DNA from 3 places in the Natronincola ferrireducens genome. Region 2 is predicted to be linked to each of the others. Evidence: riboswitches for the same ligand, from Rfam matches in the RefSeq annotation. Region 2 holds a riboswitch; each other region holds the start of a gene.
The links. Region 2 has a riboswitch for cobalamin ahead of BLS22_RS00030 (sirohydrochlorin chelatase). Riboswitches for the same ligand answer to the same signal wherever they lie in the genome.
Positions count from the first base shown of each region.

Region 1: another riboswitch for cobalamin. It lies ahead of cobT (nicotinate-nucleotide--dimethylbenzimidazole phosphoribosyltransferase); the one in region 2 lies ahead of BLS22_RS00030 (sirohydrochlorin chelatase).
Region 3: another riboswitch for cobalamin. It lies ahead of BLS22_RS15630 (energy-coupling factor ABC transporter permease); the one in region 2 lies ahead of BLS22_RS00030 (sirohydrochlorin chelatase).

Region 1 covers NZ_FNFP01000001.1:1,013,029-1,017,784, reverse strand. Annotated here, with positions in the region: gene cobT (nicotinate-nucleotide--dimethylbenzimidazole phosphoribosyltransferase) at 1-951, opposite strand, end outside; cobalamin riboswitch at 1,051-1,229, opposite strand; gene BLS22_RS04665 (MATE family efflux transporter) at 1,290-2,630, opposite strand; gene BLS22_RS04660 (single-stranded DNA-binding protein) at 3,003-3,632, opposite strand; gene BLS22_RS04655 (Mur ligase family protein) at 3,758-4,756, opposite strand, start outside.
Region 2 covers NZ_FNFP01000001.1:2,415-7,170, forward strand. Annotated here, with positions in the region: gene BLS22_RS15285 (metal-sensing transcriptional repressor) at 1-102, shown strand, start outside; gene BLS22_RS00015 (heavy-metal-associated domain-containing protein) at 157-372, shown strand; gene mltG (endolytic transglycosylase MltG) at 439-1,455, opposite strand; gene BLS22_RS00025 (TVP38/TMEM64 family protein) at 1,744-2,388, shown strand; cobalamin riboswitch at 2,510-2,692, shown strand; gene BLS22_RS00030 (sirohydrochlorin chelatase) at 2,826-3,209, shown strand; gene hemA (glutamyl-tRNA reductase) at 3,231-4,487, shown strand; gene BLS22_RS00040 (precorrin-2 dehydrogenase/sirohydrochlorin ferrochelatase family protein) at 4,513-4,756, shown strand, end outside.
Region 3 covers NZ_FNFP01000003.1:195,496-200,251, reverse strand. Annotated here, with positions in the region: gene BLS22_RS09225 (LysR family transcriptional regulator) at 59-979, shown strand; cobalamin riboswitch at 1,058-1,236, shown strand; gene BLS22_RS15630 (energy-coupling factor ABC transporter permease) at 1,571-1,714, shown strand; gene BLS22_RS09215 (nucleoid-associated protein) at 1,850-2,872, opposite strand; gene BLS22_RS09210 (DUF1846 domain-containing protein) at 3,075-4,583, opposite strand.

The sequences.
Region 1 (4,756 bases), 1.0 Mb from region 2:
TCCAAGACACATGTCCATATAAAGTATCGGCTTTATACCCAGTAATTCACTAGCCTTTTTGCCACCTATTTCAGCTGAAGCATGGGAAGCAATAAAATATTCCTTTGCTTTAGGCTCAATGGTTGCAGCAATCAATGCAGCGGCTGTTGCTATATACCCATCCACTACAACTGGAACCCTATTGGCTGCCGCCCCCAGCATCACACCAGCCATACCACCTATTTCTAATCCACCTACCTTAGCAAGAACATCAATCCCATCGGTAGGATTTGGATTGTTCAGATGAATAGCTTTTTCTATAACCTTTGCCTTATGTTGAATCCCCTCTGAAGATAGACCTGCTCCCCTTCCCGTGATGTCTTCAGGAGGATAGTTTCCTAAAACTGCTAAAATAGCTGTACTAGCAGTAGTGTTGCCTATACCCATCTCTCCTGTTCCTAAAAGATTGACACCCTTCTTTATTTCTTCATTAGCTATTTCTATCCCCACTTCTAAAGCTTTAATGGCCTCTTCCCTTGTCATGGCTGGTCCTTTAGCCATATTATCAGTTCCATATTTTATTTTCCTAATGATAACACCAGCATCATTAGGAATATCCTCTTTAATACCAATATCCACAGTAACAATTTTGGCCCCGGACATCCTACTTAAAGCACATACACCAGTTGTGCCTTTAGGAAAATTTAAGGTTTGTATAGCTGTTATTGCCTGAGGATTTGGAGCCACCCCCTCCTCATAAACACCATGGTCTGCCGCCATAACGATAATAGCTTTGTTGTCTACAACAGGTTTTACAGTTTTTGTAATACCTGCCAATTGTACTGCCAAATCCTCTAAGCGTCCTAAGCTTTTAGGAGGCTTGATGAGATTATCCACCCTCTCCCTAGCCTTTATCATTGTCTCCTGATCTAAGTTCTCAATTTTTTCAATCGTTTGTTGTAATAAATTCATTTTGTTTTTCGCCTTCCTTTTCTATAATAGATTTTAAAAAAATAAAAGCCCACAGTTTATTTAAACATCAAATAAACTGCAGACTTTTCCATCATCCACACATCTCAAAGCTAATAGGCAGGTCTCCTGGCTGAGGTTCATCATTTCATTGGACCTTCCCAGATCATCATCCAGTGGTATAATCAATGAAACTTCCCTTTACAGTGGTGGGACCGCTGAAGATTTCCACTTCATTCCCTATTCTCCCCCTAAGGGGCACCTACTGCTTTTATTCATTTATACATCTAAATTTATCCTACAATACAATGTTTTTTCAGTCAATAGTAAATTTTAAAATTTTACTGCTCCCATTGAATTTCAGTGCTTTTCCACTGCCCTTTTTTATAACGAACCACCATCAGTAGGGCCTCTACCATAAATTGTAGGGCAGTAGCTGCCCACACATAGCCTATATGGAGTCTCCATACAAAGACAATGAAATAAATAAGAGGGAGTCTTACTGTCAAATTGGTTATGAGGGCAATTTTAAAGGGTCCCTTTGTATCTCCTGCTCCCTTTAATGCCCCAGACACAACTATAGCAATGGCAATAGGAATCTGCTCAAGGGCTCCTACCCTTAGACATACAGCCGCCAAGGCCACTGTCTCATGATCTGTACTAAAAAGCCTCATGATAGGATAGGGAATGAGGAAAAAGGCTACACCTACTAAACCCATTAATATAGAGGCATATAGGACAGATTTTTTTGCACTTTCATCGGCATCCACAACATTATTGTCACCTAAATTCTGTCCTACTAGAGTGGTGGCTGCAATAGCAATGCCATATCCCGGCATAAAGGATATTGATTCGGCTGCTATTGCAAGGGAATGACCAGCAAAGGCTACTGTTCCCAATTGAGCAATCCAAAAGGAGGAAAGTAATCTACTTCCTTCGTTCATCAACATCTCCAGTCCTGCTGGAGTACTTAATCCCACTACATTCCTTATCGTCTTAAAATCCCATTTTATTAAATCCTTTATTTTCACCTGAATACCAGCTGTACCCCTAATGACGTAATACAAGGTAACAATCGCTCCTAAGGCTTGGGCACTACCTGTAGCAATAGCAGCCCCCCTTACCCCTAGCTCTGGAAGTCCCAATCTTCCAAAGATTAACCCATAATCCCCTATAATATTAAAAGTGTTAGCTAGAATAGCAGAAATTAGAGGTATAACTGTGTTTCCTGCTCCACGTAATATGGCATTGCCGATAACAAGAGGTATATAGAATATAAGCCCCCCCATTACAATCCTTAGATAATCTGTTCCAAGCACAATAACCTCAGGATCATCTACAATAGAAGTAATGATAGGCTTAGCAAATAGAATTCCCAATATACCTAATACTACACTCATCACCATACCTATTGATAGGGCCTGAGCCCCTATAAATTCAGCTTTCTCCTTTTCCTTAGCACCAATATATCTAGCCACCATAGCCGTTGCTCCTATCCCTAAGGCTCCAAAGATATGTCCCACCGCAAACATAATATTGGCTCCAAGGTTTACCCCTGTAATTGCTGCTGGTGTCAATCTCCCTACCATGGCAGTGTCAGCTGTCCATACTAGGGTATGCATCATCATCTCTAATATAGCTGGCCAAGCCAACAAAAAAATTTGCTTTGTAACATTATTCATCTTCAATCCATTAATCCTCCTGGGGGGTTACTAAAATACCTTTTAGAAATTTTGGTTTTTATCATAAGTATCTAAAATACTCCATATGTTTTTCTAAAGGATTTTGTTTCCTATACGATTCTTCTTATATAATTATAGTATAATATTTTGATAACAAAAAGAAAATTAACTTTATTTTAAAGAGAATATAAATATTTTAGTGGAAAAACAAAGGAATTTGAGGAAAGTTTCCAAAAAAAAAAATAAAGGACCTAGTGTCCAAAAAATATTTTAGATGATTTGTCCTCCATATTATAAAAAGAAAACGCCCTCTAATATGCCCCTACATTTATATTAGTTGGCGTTTATTTAGCTTCTATATGTATTATCCCTTTACTCCTCCTCCACCTTCTCCATTTTAGAGATGGATACTTCGTAGGCTACCTTATTGATGGCAGTCCCATCATTGAATTTCTTTTGATACTGCCTGCTTTGAATCCGTCCCCAGGTACGGACATGGTCACCTACTTGTAATTTCGAGGAAAACCTAGCATTTCTTCCCCAGGCGATACAGGGTATGTAATCAGATTTATTATAAGCTCTGTTTACCGCCAATAATAAATCTGTTATCTCTCTGCCAAATGGTGTTTCTCTATAAACTGGTTGCTTGCATATAAAACCATCCAAATAAATATGATTGGGGTTTTTTACCTCTTCCTCCCCCATCTTGAGAATATCCCGGGCAAATATTGTTAAAACCAGTTTATTATTACCATTAACAAATTTGTTGTAAGACCTTAATTGTCCCTCTACACTTACCATGTCTCCAGCCTTTAGATCTAGACCCACCAAAAGTCTCTCGGAAATTGTTACTGGTAAACAATCACAAGATTCACTAAGCCTTGGAATCTCTATGGTGTATATATAAAAGCCCTCTCCATAGATTTCATGACTAAAAGTTTTTTCTCCAATTATCTTGCCTACTAGCGTGACAGCATTACTACTAATTGAATGCTCTGACATGTAACCCAACTCCCCCTTCTATTCTTATGTTTATTTTTAGACGAATCTATAAACATTACTATTCAAAAACAATTGGGATTATGTCTTAATCTACTATCTTTTATCCATAAAATAGAATTTTTTTTCTAGTGTCTAGGAACAATATCCTGCCAAAAATCCGGCATACTTATGATTTGTGTATTTTTATCGGCTTTTATTCTGTTAAGACATAGGTTAGCTCCTTCATTCATTCCTTGGGCACCTAACAGTAGCAGGATGTCTCCCTTTTCCAGCATAGTTAAAGCTTTTTTTATACTTGTTGCAAGCTTGTCTTCAAATTCAAAGGACACCCCAGATCTACTTAAAACCTGAATAAATGTATCCCTTTCCTGGGTTTCCACCTTATCTAAAGGACCTGTACAATCACTACTAGAGGTGATGATAATATTTTCTATTTTTAAAATATTGTTCCACTGATTTATCATTTCAGCTATTTCATAGTTGATTTCTATACCCCGTCCTCCCCTTATGGCATTTACAATATAGAGCTTACGGTATTGCATACTTTGTACACCTTCAAACACCGCTTGATAGCTGGCTATATTATGACAAAAATCATCTATAATTGTATACTCCCCCCTATAGATAATCTCCATTCTTCTAGGGACACCCTTAAACTTCTTTAAGGATTTTGATATATGTTCCATAGATACATCCAATAATAAGCTACAGGTTACAGCAGCCAACATGTTATAGATATTATGTTTTCCTAACAGATTAATGGTGAGGGGATATTCAAAGACATCTAACTCTACTCCTGATAAGGTAGTTACCCCCCTTTGAAGACAATAATTAAAAGTAGTAGAAAAATCAGTATCTATACTAGAGGCGGTTATGGTGGCCTTAGGGCTTAATCCGTAGGTTATGACAAGAATACCTTTATTATTATCTAATAGCTTTAGTCCGTTATTATCATCTAAGTTAATTACTGCAATCCTTCCTTGGGGTAAATTATCAAACAGTTTTTTCTTAGATGCTATATAATCTTCAATTGTTTTATGAAAATTTAAGTGATCTCTTTCAATGTTGGTATGAACTGCTATATCAAATTTAATACCATGGACCCTTTCGTTTTTTAAGCCATG
Region 2 (4,756 bases):
CTGGAGGGGCATCTCAAAAGATGTGTTGCAGGTCAGCTTAGGGATGGAAAAGAAGAAGTGATACAGGAAGTACTAAAGACAATAAAAAAACTTATTCATTAGAGGTTATACAAGTATTATAGGATAAAATATTATTAAAAATTGGAGGGATTATTAATGAAAAAGAAGATTGCCATTGAAGGTATGAGCTGCGGCCATTGTGTTGCCCATGTGGAAAAGGCTTTAAAGGAGCTACAAGAGGTGGTTAATGTTCAAGTAGATCTTCCAGGAAAGAATGCTGTAGTAGAATTGAAATCAGAGGTAGGGGATGAAGTGCTTTCTCAGATAATTGACGATGCTGGTTATGATGTAGTGTCAATAGAGGATTTATAAAAAAGCCTTCCTTTGGAAGATTTATTGGTAGACTTTAGGTGAAAAAAAGGAGATCCTAGGATCTCCTTAATTTTGATTTGTCATTTCACGATATTTGGCAACATTCCTCAAATGTTCGTTATAGGTTTTGCTAAAGACATGTCCACCTTCTCCTAAAACATAATACAAATAATCATGATCTTCGGGATAGAGGACCGCATGAATAGATGTTTTTGAGGGAGCTGCAATAGGTCCTGGAGGCAATCCTTTAACCCTATAGGTATTGAAGGGGGAAGGATCCTCTAAATGGACAAAAAGAACCCGATTAATATGCTCTCGACCTTCACCGATACCATAGATAACGGTGGCGTCAATTTGTAGCAGCATATTTTTCTTAAGCCTATTAAAAATAACACCACTAATCCTTTGCTTCTCCTCATCATGATAGGCTTCCCTTTCAATTAAAGAAGCAATCGTCAATACCTCGTGGAGGGATAAATTCAACTCCTCTGCCCGTACCCTATACTCCTCCGTAAAAATACTCTCCATCGTCTTAGCTAAGGTACTAACCACATCTACTACACCTTGTCTTTCACTAAAGTAATAGGTATCGGGATAGAGATAGCCCTCCATTTCATAGAAAAGCTTAGCTGTATCAAAGGAATACTCTTTTTCTTCAAAGTATTTCTTTGTAGCTTCTATAAATTCCTCCTTGGTTCCTAAGCCTGCAATTTCAACCCTGTTGGCTATTTGATAAAGGGTAAAGCCCTCCGGTATGGTTATAACAATCGGCTTCTCTGGCACACCTTTTCGTAGCAATTCAAAAATCTCATTTAAATTGATGTTAGGATGTAATGTATAGGTACCGGGTTTAATACTCCTATCGATTCCTTCGGCGCGGGATTGATATTTAAACCAAAGTCTACTTTTAATAACACCTTTATTATAAAGGTGTTCAGCTACAGCATTTAAAGAAGCTCCTTCAGCCACAGTAATTTCTACTGGGTTTTCGTTAGAGGCTACAGATAAATAGGAGGGTACATAGAAATAAGCTCCAAGGGCAAGTAATGTTAGTATAAGTAATAAAGAAAACAATTTTTTCATGAAAATAACCCCCCTGTCATTTATAAAGTTTCGCTATAATCTATTTACTATTCTATCATTTTCTCTTATAAATTGCATTACCATCTTTTATAAAGAAAAAGAATTTTAAAAAATAGAGGTTTTACAAAAAACACTATAGAAGTTAGACTGAAACAATGTAAAAAAATCTGGGGGGAAAAGATATAGGCAATAAATTAAATTTTATGGCATACAATTAGTCAACAGCAATTAGTGAAGAAAGCTAAAGTATATAGAATAGAAGCTTCTTGTATTGGAAAGGAAAAAATCATGAAGAAAAGAAAAATGTTTAAAGCTATAGTAGCAATTTTTATAATTTTTATAGGTATTATTTTATTAATTAAGTTTAGGGACCACCTATTTATACAATGGAATATAGAAAGACTTCAAAGGGGGATAGAAGGCCTTGGGATTTGGGGTGTATTGGTTTTTATAGGAATTGCTGCTATTCGGCCATTTCTCTTTTTCCCTAATGTTGTGATTTTTATCGTTGGAGGCTTAATTTATGGCACATTCCTAGGGAGTATCGCTGCATTGATAGGAGTAATGATTGCTTTTTCCTTAAGCTTTTGGCTAGGCAGCAAATTTCAGGACCTTGTTAAGAAAATTGTAGGAGAAAGGTACATCATCAAGCTCCAAAGCATACAAGATAAAGAAATTATAAGAAAGTTATTTGTCATGAGGGTTACCCCTGGATTTCCCATTGATCCCATTAGCTATGGAGCTGGATTAGTAGGAATATCCTACGAAAAATTTTTTGTAGGAAGCCTTCTAGGGATTACCCCCAAAGTCATTTTATATACCTTTTTAGGAGATACTATCAACAACGTTTTCTCCATACAGACTATAATTGTTTATGTCTTATTATTATTGCTAGCTATTGTCCCAACTATATTTTTTAAAACAGAAATCTAATCATCCATAATCAACCATAACACCAGGACTTTTTTTATAACCTTATATTTCTATTGAAAACACAAGGGAATTTTGATATGATGTTTGTGACAAACCATATCAAAAAACAATTTAAAATAAAAAAAGATTTATACGTTTAGGTGTTTCATAGGAAACTTAAATGGGAAAGCGGTGAAAATCCGCTACAGCCCCCGCTACTGTAAGTGAGGATGAAATCGACAACAGCCACTGAACTGAATTTGGGAAGGCGTCGAGAGTAAAGGGATTCACGAGTCAGGAGACCAGCCTAAAGCTGACAACAACCTTCGGAGGGAGGGGATGTTTGTAGTACTGTAATAGAAAAATTATTTCAGGACATACAAAATCCACTTCTAGTGGATTTTTTTTATTTTACAACAAAACAACTAAGATTTCATAATTAATAAGGAGGCATATTCATGAAAAGAGGATTGTTTGTATTGGCCCATGGTAGTAAAGCAAAGGAAGCAGATGACATTTTAAAGGAAATTATAGCAATGTTAGAGGAGAGAAATAAGGAGGAGTTTCCTCTACTGGGTTTTGGCTCCCTACAGATTTCAAAACCAAGCTTTCATGAGGGAATAGATGAGTTAGTAAATAAAGGAGCAGAGGAGATTGTTATTGTTCCAATGTTCCTCTTTCAAGGAAATCATATTAAATATGATATTCCAGAAGAGTTAGACCAAGTAAAGGAAAAGTATCCAGCCATTAAATTTATTATGGCAAAGCATATAGGAGCCGATAGAAGAGTTGCAGAGATTGTTAAAGAAAGAGGTAAAGAGGCTTTGGCCCTTACATTCTAAAAACATAGAAGGTGATGAGTAATGAAGGTAGTTGTATTTGGTATTACCCATAAAAATTCTACTATAACCCTTCGGGAAAAGGTTGCATTTTCCAAGTCGATGCTACAGAAGGCCTATAATATTATGAAGGAGGACCCCTTTATAAAAGAAGGGGTTATCCTATCCACCTGTAATCGCAGTGAAATCATTAGTGTGGTAGAGGATACAAATCTAGCAGAAAAATGGTTTAAGAATTTTTACACAGATTTTTTTCAATTGAAGCAAGAAGAACTGGAAGGACATTATGTATTTAAAAGGAAAAAGGAAGCTGTAACCTACTTATACGAAGTCTGTTGTGGTTTGGACTCCTTGGTTTTAGGAGAAGATCAAATATTGGGACAGGTGAAAGAAGCCCATCATAGGGCAATGGAGGTTAAAGGCTGCGGTAAGGTGCTAAACAAACTATTTTTAGATGCTATTACCACAGCTAAAGAAGTCAAAACCAAAACCAATATTTCTGAAAACCCTCTATCTATTAGCTATATAGCCGTAAAGCAAGTTGAGAAACAACTAAAAGGCTTAATAGACAAAAAGGTATTAGTCATTGGCTTTGGGAAAATGAGTAGACTGGCGGTGGAGCATCTAATCGATAGAGGTGTTGAAAGGATTTATATTTGCAACAGAAGAAGGGAAACCATAGAGGCTCTTAGCAACAAACATAGTCATATTCAACACATTGATTTCAATAGGAAATATGATGTGTTAAAGGAAGTAGACATCGTTATTACAGCTACAGGTGCACCCCACTATATTTACCACAAGGAAGAATTTGAAGTCCGGTATGATCAGGGGAGAGAACTGTGTATTGTAGATATTGCTTTGCCGAGGGATATCGATCCTGCCATTGGAGAAATAGAAGGGATAAGACTATTCCATATAGACCAATTAAAGGAAATTGCTGATGAAAATTTAGCCTCGAGACAAAATTTAATTAAAGAGGTTCGACAATATATTGAAGTTGCCATTGACAGCTATGAAGATTGGTATCAATGTCTACCGATATATCCCAAGATTGAGGCCATCAAAAACTATAGTCAACGATTAACCGATGAAGAGCTTGAAAAAATGTTTAAAAAGCTTTCTCATATACCTGAAAAAGATAGGGAAACCATAGAAATTATTGTTAGAAGTTTGGTGAAAAAGATGTGGAGAAAACCTATACTTCAGTTGAAGGATGCGGGAGTGAAGGGTAAGGGAGAAGAAATGGCTTCCTTTGTAGATGAATTTTTAGGATTATAGAAATTTTGAAATAAGGAGAAGAACAATGGCTTTATATTATCCAATGATGGTTGAAATCAAGGGAAAACCCTGTACTGTTGTGGGGGGCGGTGAGGTGGCAGAGCGGAAGGTGATAACGTTACTGGAGTATGGTGCTGTTGTGACGGTTATAAGCCCCAAGCTAACCCCTGCCTTGGAAAAACTAGCGAAGGACAATAAAATTGTCCATAAAAACAAGCCCTATACAACAGGGGATTTAGATGGAAGTATTTTAGCTTATGGGGTTACAG
Region 3 (4,756 bases), on a different contig from region 2:
ACATGTTATTATTTTGGTATATAACTTATTCTGCATAAAAAATGAGGGGGGGATAATTATGGATATCCGACAATTACGCTATTTCATTGCTGTTGCAGAAAACTTAAATTTTACCGAAGCAGCTAAACAGCTATTTGTAGCACAATCCGCTGTAAGTCAACAAATTGCAGATTTGGAGAAAAAAATAGGTGTACAGTTATTCATTCGAAATAAACGTTCAGTAAAACTGACCAATGCTGGAGCTGTACTTTTAAAGGAAGCTATTAGCCTTGTAAACAAGTCTGTAGAAGCAATGGAAAAAACTCGTCAAGCAGAATTAGGTATAATCGGTAATTTAAATCTTGGTTTTCTAGGTTATACCGAAAAGAACTTTTTACCCCATTTAATTAGACAATTCCGTAGAAATTATCCAAAGATAAACTTACATTTAAACCAATTTAATCATGGTATGCTGATAGAATCCTTAAATAATGATGAATTAGACATTGGTTTTACCTTTGCATTTAGTCTAGATAATATTGGAGGCCTAGAAAAAAACAGGATTTTCACTGAAACCCTCTCAATAGTAATGCATTGTGAGCATCCCCTTGCAAATAAAACTAGTATACATGTTGGTGATTTAAGGGATGAACGTTTTATTGCCCTTCATAGAAAAGAATCACCTCAAGGTTTTAATCAAACGCTCATGATTTGTTCAAATAATGGTTTTGCTCCAAACATAGTTAGTGAACCTAAACTTCTTAACACTGTATTATTATTGGTGGACTCAGGTATGGGGATAGCCATTCTACCAAAGAGTCTTAAACTCCATTCAAGTCCTAGTCTTCGTTTTATTGACATCGAAGGTGAAAAGATTGAGTATGAGTTGGTGGTTGCTTGGAAAAAAGCCAATGAAAATCCTTCAATTCCTTTATTTCTTAAGGAACTAGAGTTTGTAAAATCTCAATATTATAAAGATTTTTCAACCATTACATCATAATAGTACTCCTATTATGATGTACATATCCTAAATTTTGGGTTGCTTTTGTTTCTATAGCATGTTATACTTTAAGCAAATTGAATATAGTGTTAAACAAGTTCATTTATGAATTTAAAGGGAAGTTTGGTGCAAATCCAACGCGGTCCCGCCACTGTAATGGGGAGCTGCTTTACATATATGCCACTGGATATTATCTGGGAAGGCGTAAAACAGCAATGATCCTAAGCCAGGATACCTACTTGTATAACTACGCCACATACAAATTCACGGTGTATGGATTTGGGATTAATTGTCATGACTATAACCAACTAAACTTAGTTTGTTATAAGTCATAGCTGTTCAAATAACTTGACAAGTTTTTATCCTAATAACCTATGCCTTTAAGTCTAGGTTTTTTTTTAATTTCACTTTATTTAAGGAATTACATCAAAATCAGAGATATCCTGTATGTGCTCGACATTAATCGTCGCCCCCTTCAGCAAAATAAAAGCAAAATAAGCCATTTGCTCCCCTATTATTTTGCTGGAGATTGATTACTTTACTTCAGGTGCAGAACTGCACCTGAAGTAAAATTTTAATTCTATTAATCTTATGACAGCAGCTTTTTCTTTAATCAGCATCCCGGTTGCTCCAAGTTCAATTCATCCCTTATTAGGTGGATTGCTGGGAATTATTGTAGGGAAGCGTAATACTATTGCTGTCTTTATAGGTCTTTTATTACAGTCTGTTTTTTAAACATGGTGGCTTAACTGCTTTAGGCGCAAACATGCTAAAGCCTCTTAATATTCTATCCTTTGCATTTTAAACACATGTAAAAAAAGCTGTAGACATCCTATACTCTCCATCTAGGTATATAGGATATCTACAGCTTTATTTGTTATGTATTTTAGTAATATTTTTTATTAATATAGAAATTGTTCCATCTGGATTGTTTATGAACTCAACAACATCATTATTATTATAATAGCCAGAAGGTAAATTAATTTCAATGCCACTGTCGGTCTTTAGCCTATGGGTTTTAAGTTTTTTATTTACTACATTTGATGGTTGTAGGTTTACGATATTTTCCTTTAAACCTTCTTTCTTTATCTCATCAATATATTCATTTTGTATTTCATGATTACCTTGAAAGACTTCAGCAGCAATATTACTTATTTGAATTTCATCACATTCCCCCATGCTATCGGCTAAAGCTTCGTGTAATTTTGCTGTTTTCTTAAAATCCTCGTCAAAATATTTTTTGTTCAATTTCTTAGTTACTTTAGTAAGTATTTTAAATTTTTCATCATTAGATAGATCAAATGTACACTTCATAAATAATTTGGATAAATAGAAATCCTTATCTCCATTAATCTCATATTGTTTTTCTAATAATTTTATGTGATAATCTGATAAAGAAATTATTATACACTCATCTAGTTTTTGTGCATAACTGGGCAACGTAGTAGTTTGTTTAATTAACTTATTTACGTTTCCTTCATCAGTGCTCATCACATAATGTATATAGCTTGATTTGTAATTAAATTTCATTATTGCCATATAACTACTATTGTCCTGTTGAAAAACACAAAACACAACATCTCCTGGAGATATATCAGGATTTTTTGTCATGATTTCAAATAGATTGGTGGCTAATTCTGCAGTAATGGAAGTAAACTCCTCAGAATTAGATGCTATTTTTTCACATAGCTTATAAATAGTATTATCTGTATTTTCAAAAATTCCTTCCTTAACTTGCCCACTATTTATTACTTTTGAGATATGATTTTCAAGAAATTTAATTATATCTTCTTCTAATTCTATTTCTTTTGTTGAAATAATAGGGATTTGCACACTATTATCTAGGATATGTAGAATTGCCCTGACTATTACTATAGGAGACTCTTCCTGCATGTCATTACCTCCCTTGACTAAATTAATATTCTTTTTGTATTTTGTTCATAGAATCGATTGATAAAAGTGCTTTTGCTTTAATCATTATAACAATATGATTAGTAGGATAAAGGAACTTGGTTTTATTAAAATGTGTTTTGTGAAAACGAGAAAGAAAATAGGGAAGAAACTTTTAAAAGCCGCCTATAATGCGGCTTTTAAGTTAATCGTTATAATAAAGACTTTCAGAAGGGTATTCAGGGTCAGATGTTAAATCTATTCCAAGTTCTCTAAAAACCTGCTCATCACTTCTACTTAGAATTGTTGTTGCATGAGCTTGGCATCCCTTTAACATTGATAGCTTTTCCATAGCTACTTGGGCTGTTGGATTTGTAGCGGCACATATACTCAGAGCAATCAATATTTCTTCGCAATTTAAAGCTGTGCTTTTACCACCTAATGTTTTAGACTTTAAACTTCTAATGGGTTCAAGTATAACTGGAGAAATGAGATGAATTTCATCGGATATATTAGCAAAATATTTTACAGCATTTAAAATTACAGCCGCTGGTGCATCCATTACATCAGATCTTTTACCAGTGAGTATTTTCCCATCATTAAGTTCTAGGGCTACAGCAGAACAGACTTCGGTTTTATTGCACTCTTCTTTTAATCTAGTTGCACGTTCTCTTGCAGGAACAACAACCTTCCTGTCTTCTTCTTTTAAATTTAGCTCCTCCATTATAAGCTTTACTCTTTCAAAGACTTCTTTATCTACATACCCTTTTTTGTACTCACATTCTGTTTTAAAGTATCTTCTAATAATTTCTTGGTTAGCTGCCTCTTTGACAACCTCATCATCAATTATGCCAAAACCTATTCTATTAACCCCCATATCCGTTGGAGATTTATAAACACACTCTTCCCCTGTTATCTTTTCTATAATCCTTCTAAGTACAGGAAATGTTTCAATATCACGATTATAATTTACAGCTATTTGATTATAGGCATCAAAATGGAATGAATCAATCATATTTACATCTTTAAGATCCACTGTTGCTGCTTCATAGGCTATATTTAAAGGGTGCTTTAAAGGAACATTCCATACAGGAAATGTTTCAAACTTTGAATAACCTGCCACTCTTCCTTGTTTATATTCATGATAAAGCTGACTAAAACAAGTAGCTTGTTTACCGCTTCCTGGTCCTGGGGCCGTCACAACAACTATAGGTTTTGTTGTCTCAATATATGGATTCTTACCATATCCCTCGTCACTTACAATTGTATCTACATCTGTAGGATACCCTTTTGTAGCCTTATGAATATATACTTTGATACCTCTACGCTCAAGTTTATTGATAAAAACTGTTGTAGCAGGTTGTCCCTCATATCTTGTTATCACAACACTATTTACATCAAGATCATATTCCCTTAAATCATCAATTAACCGCAATGTATCCATATCGTAGGTGATACCAAAATCACCCCTTATCTTGTTTCTTTCGATATCTCCTGCATATACACAAATAATAACTTCAACCTTTTCTTTCAATTTACACAACAGTTCAACTTTGGCATTTGCATCAAAGCCAGGTAAAACCCTTTTCGCATGTAGATCAAATAACAGCTTACCGCCAAATTCTAGGTATAACTTTTCAAAATTATTAACTCGTTCTAAAATATACTTTGATTGTTCTTCTAAATACTTCTCATGATCAAACCCTATTTTCATTTTCTATTCCTCGCTTTATAAAAGTAATTAAATAATTATATTATTAAATTTTTTTATACTCAATGTTCATCATAACAGTAACTCTACGACTCTTAATTATCACATAATTTAAGCTTAAAGTAAATAGCATTATCTTCAATTATTCTACCTAGAATTCCATCTTTTTATTATTT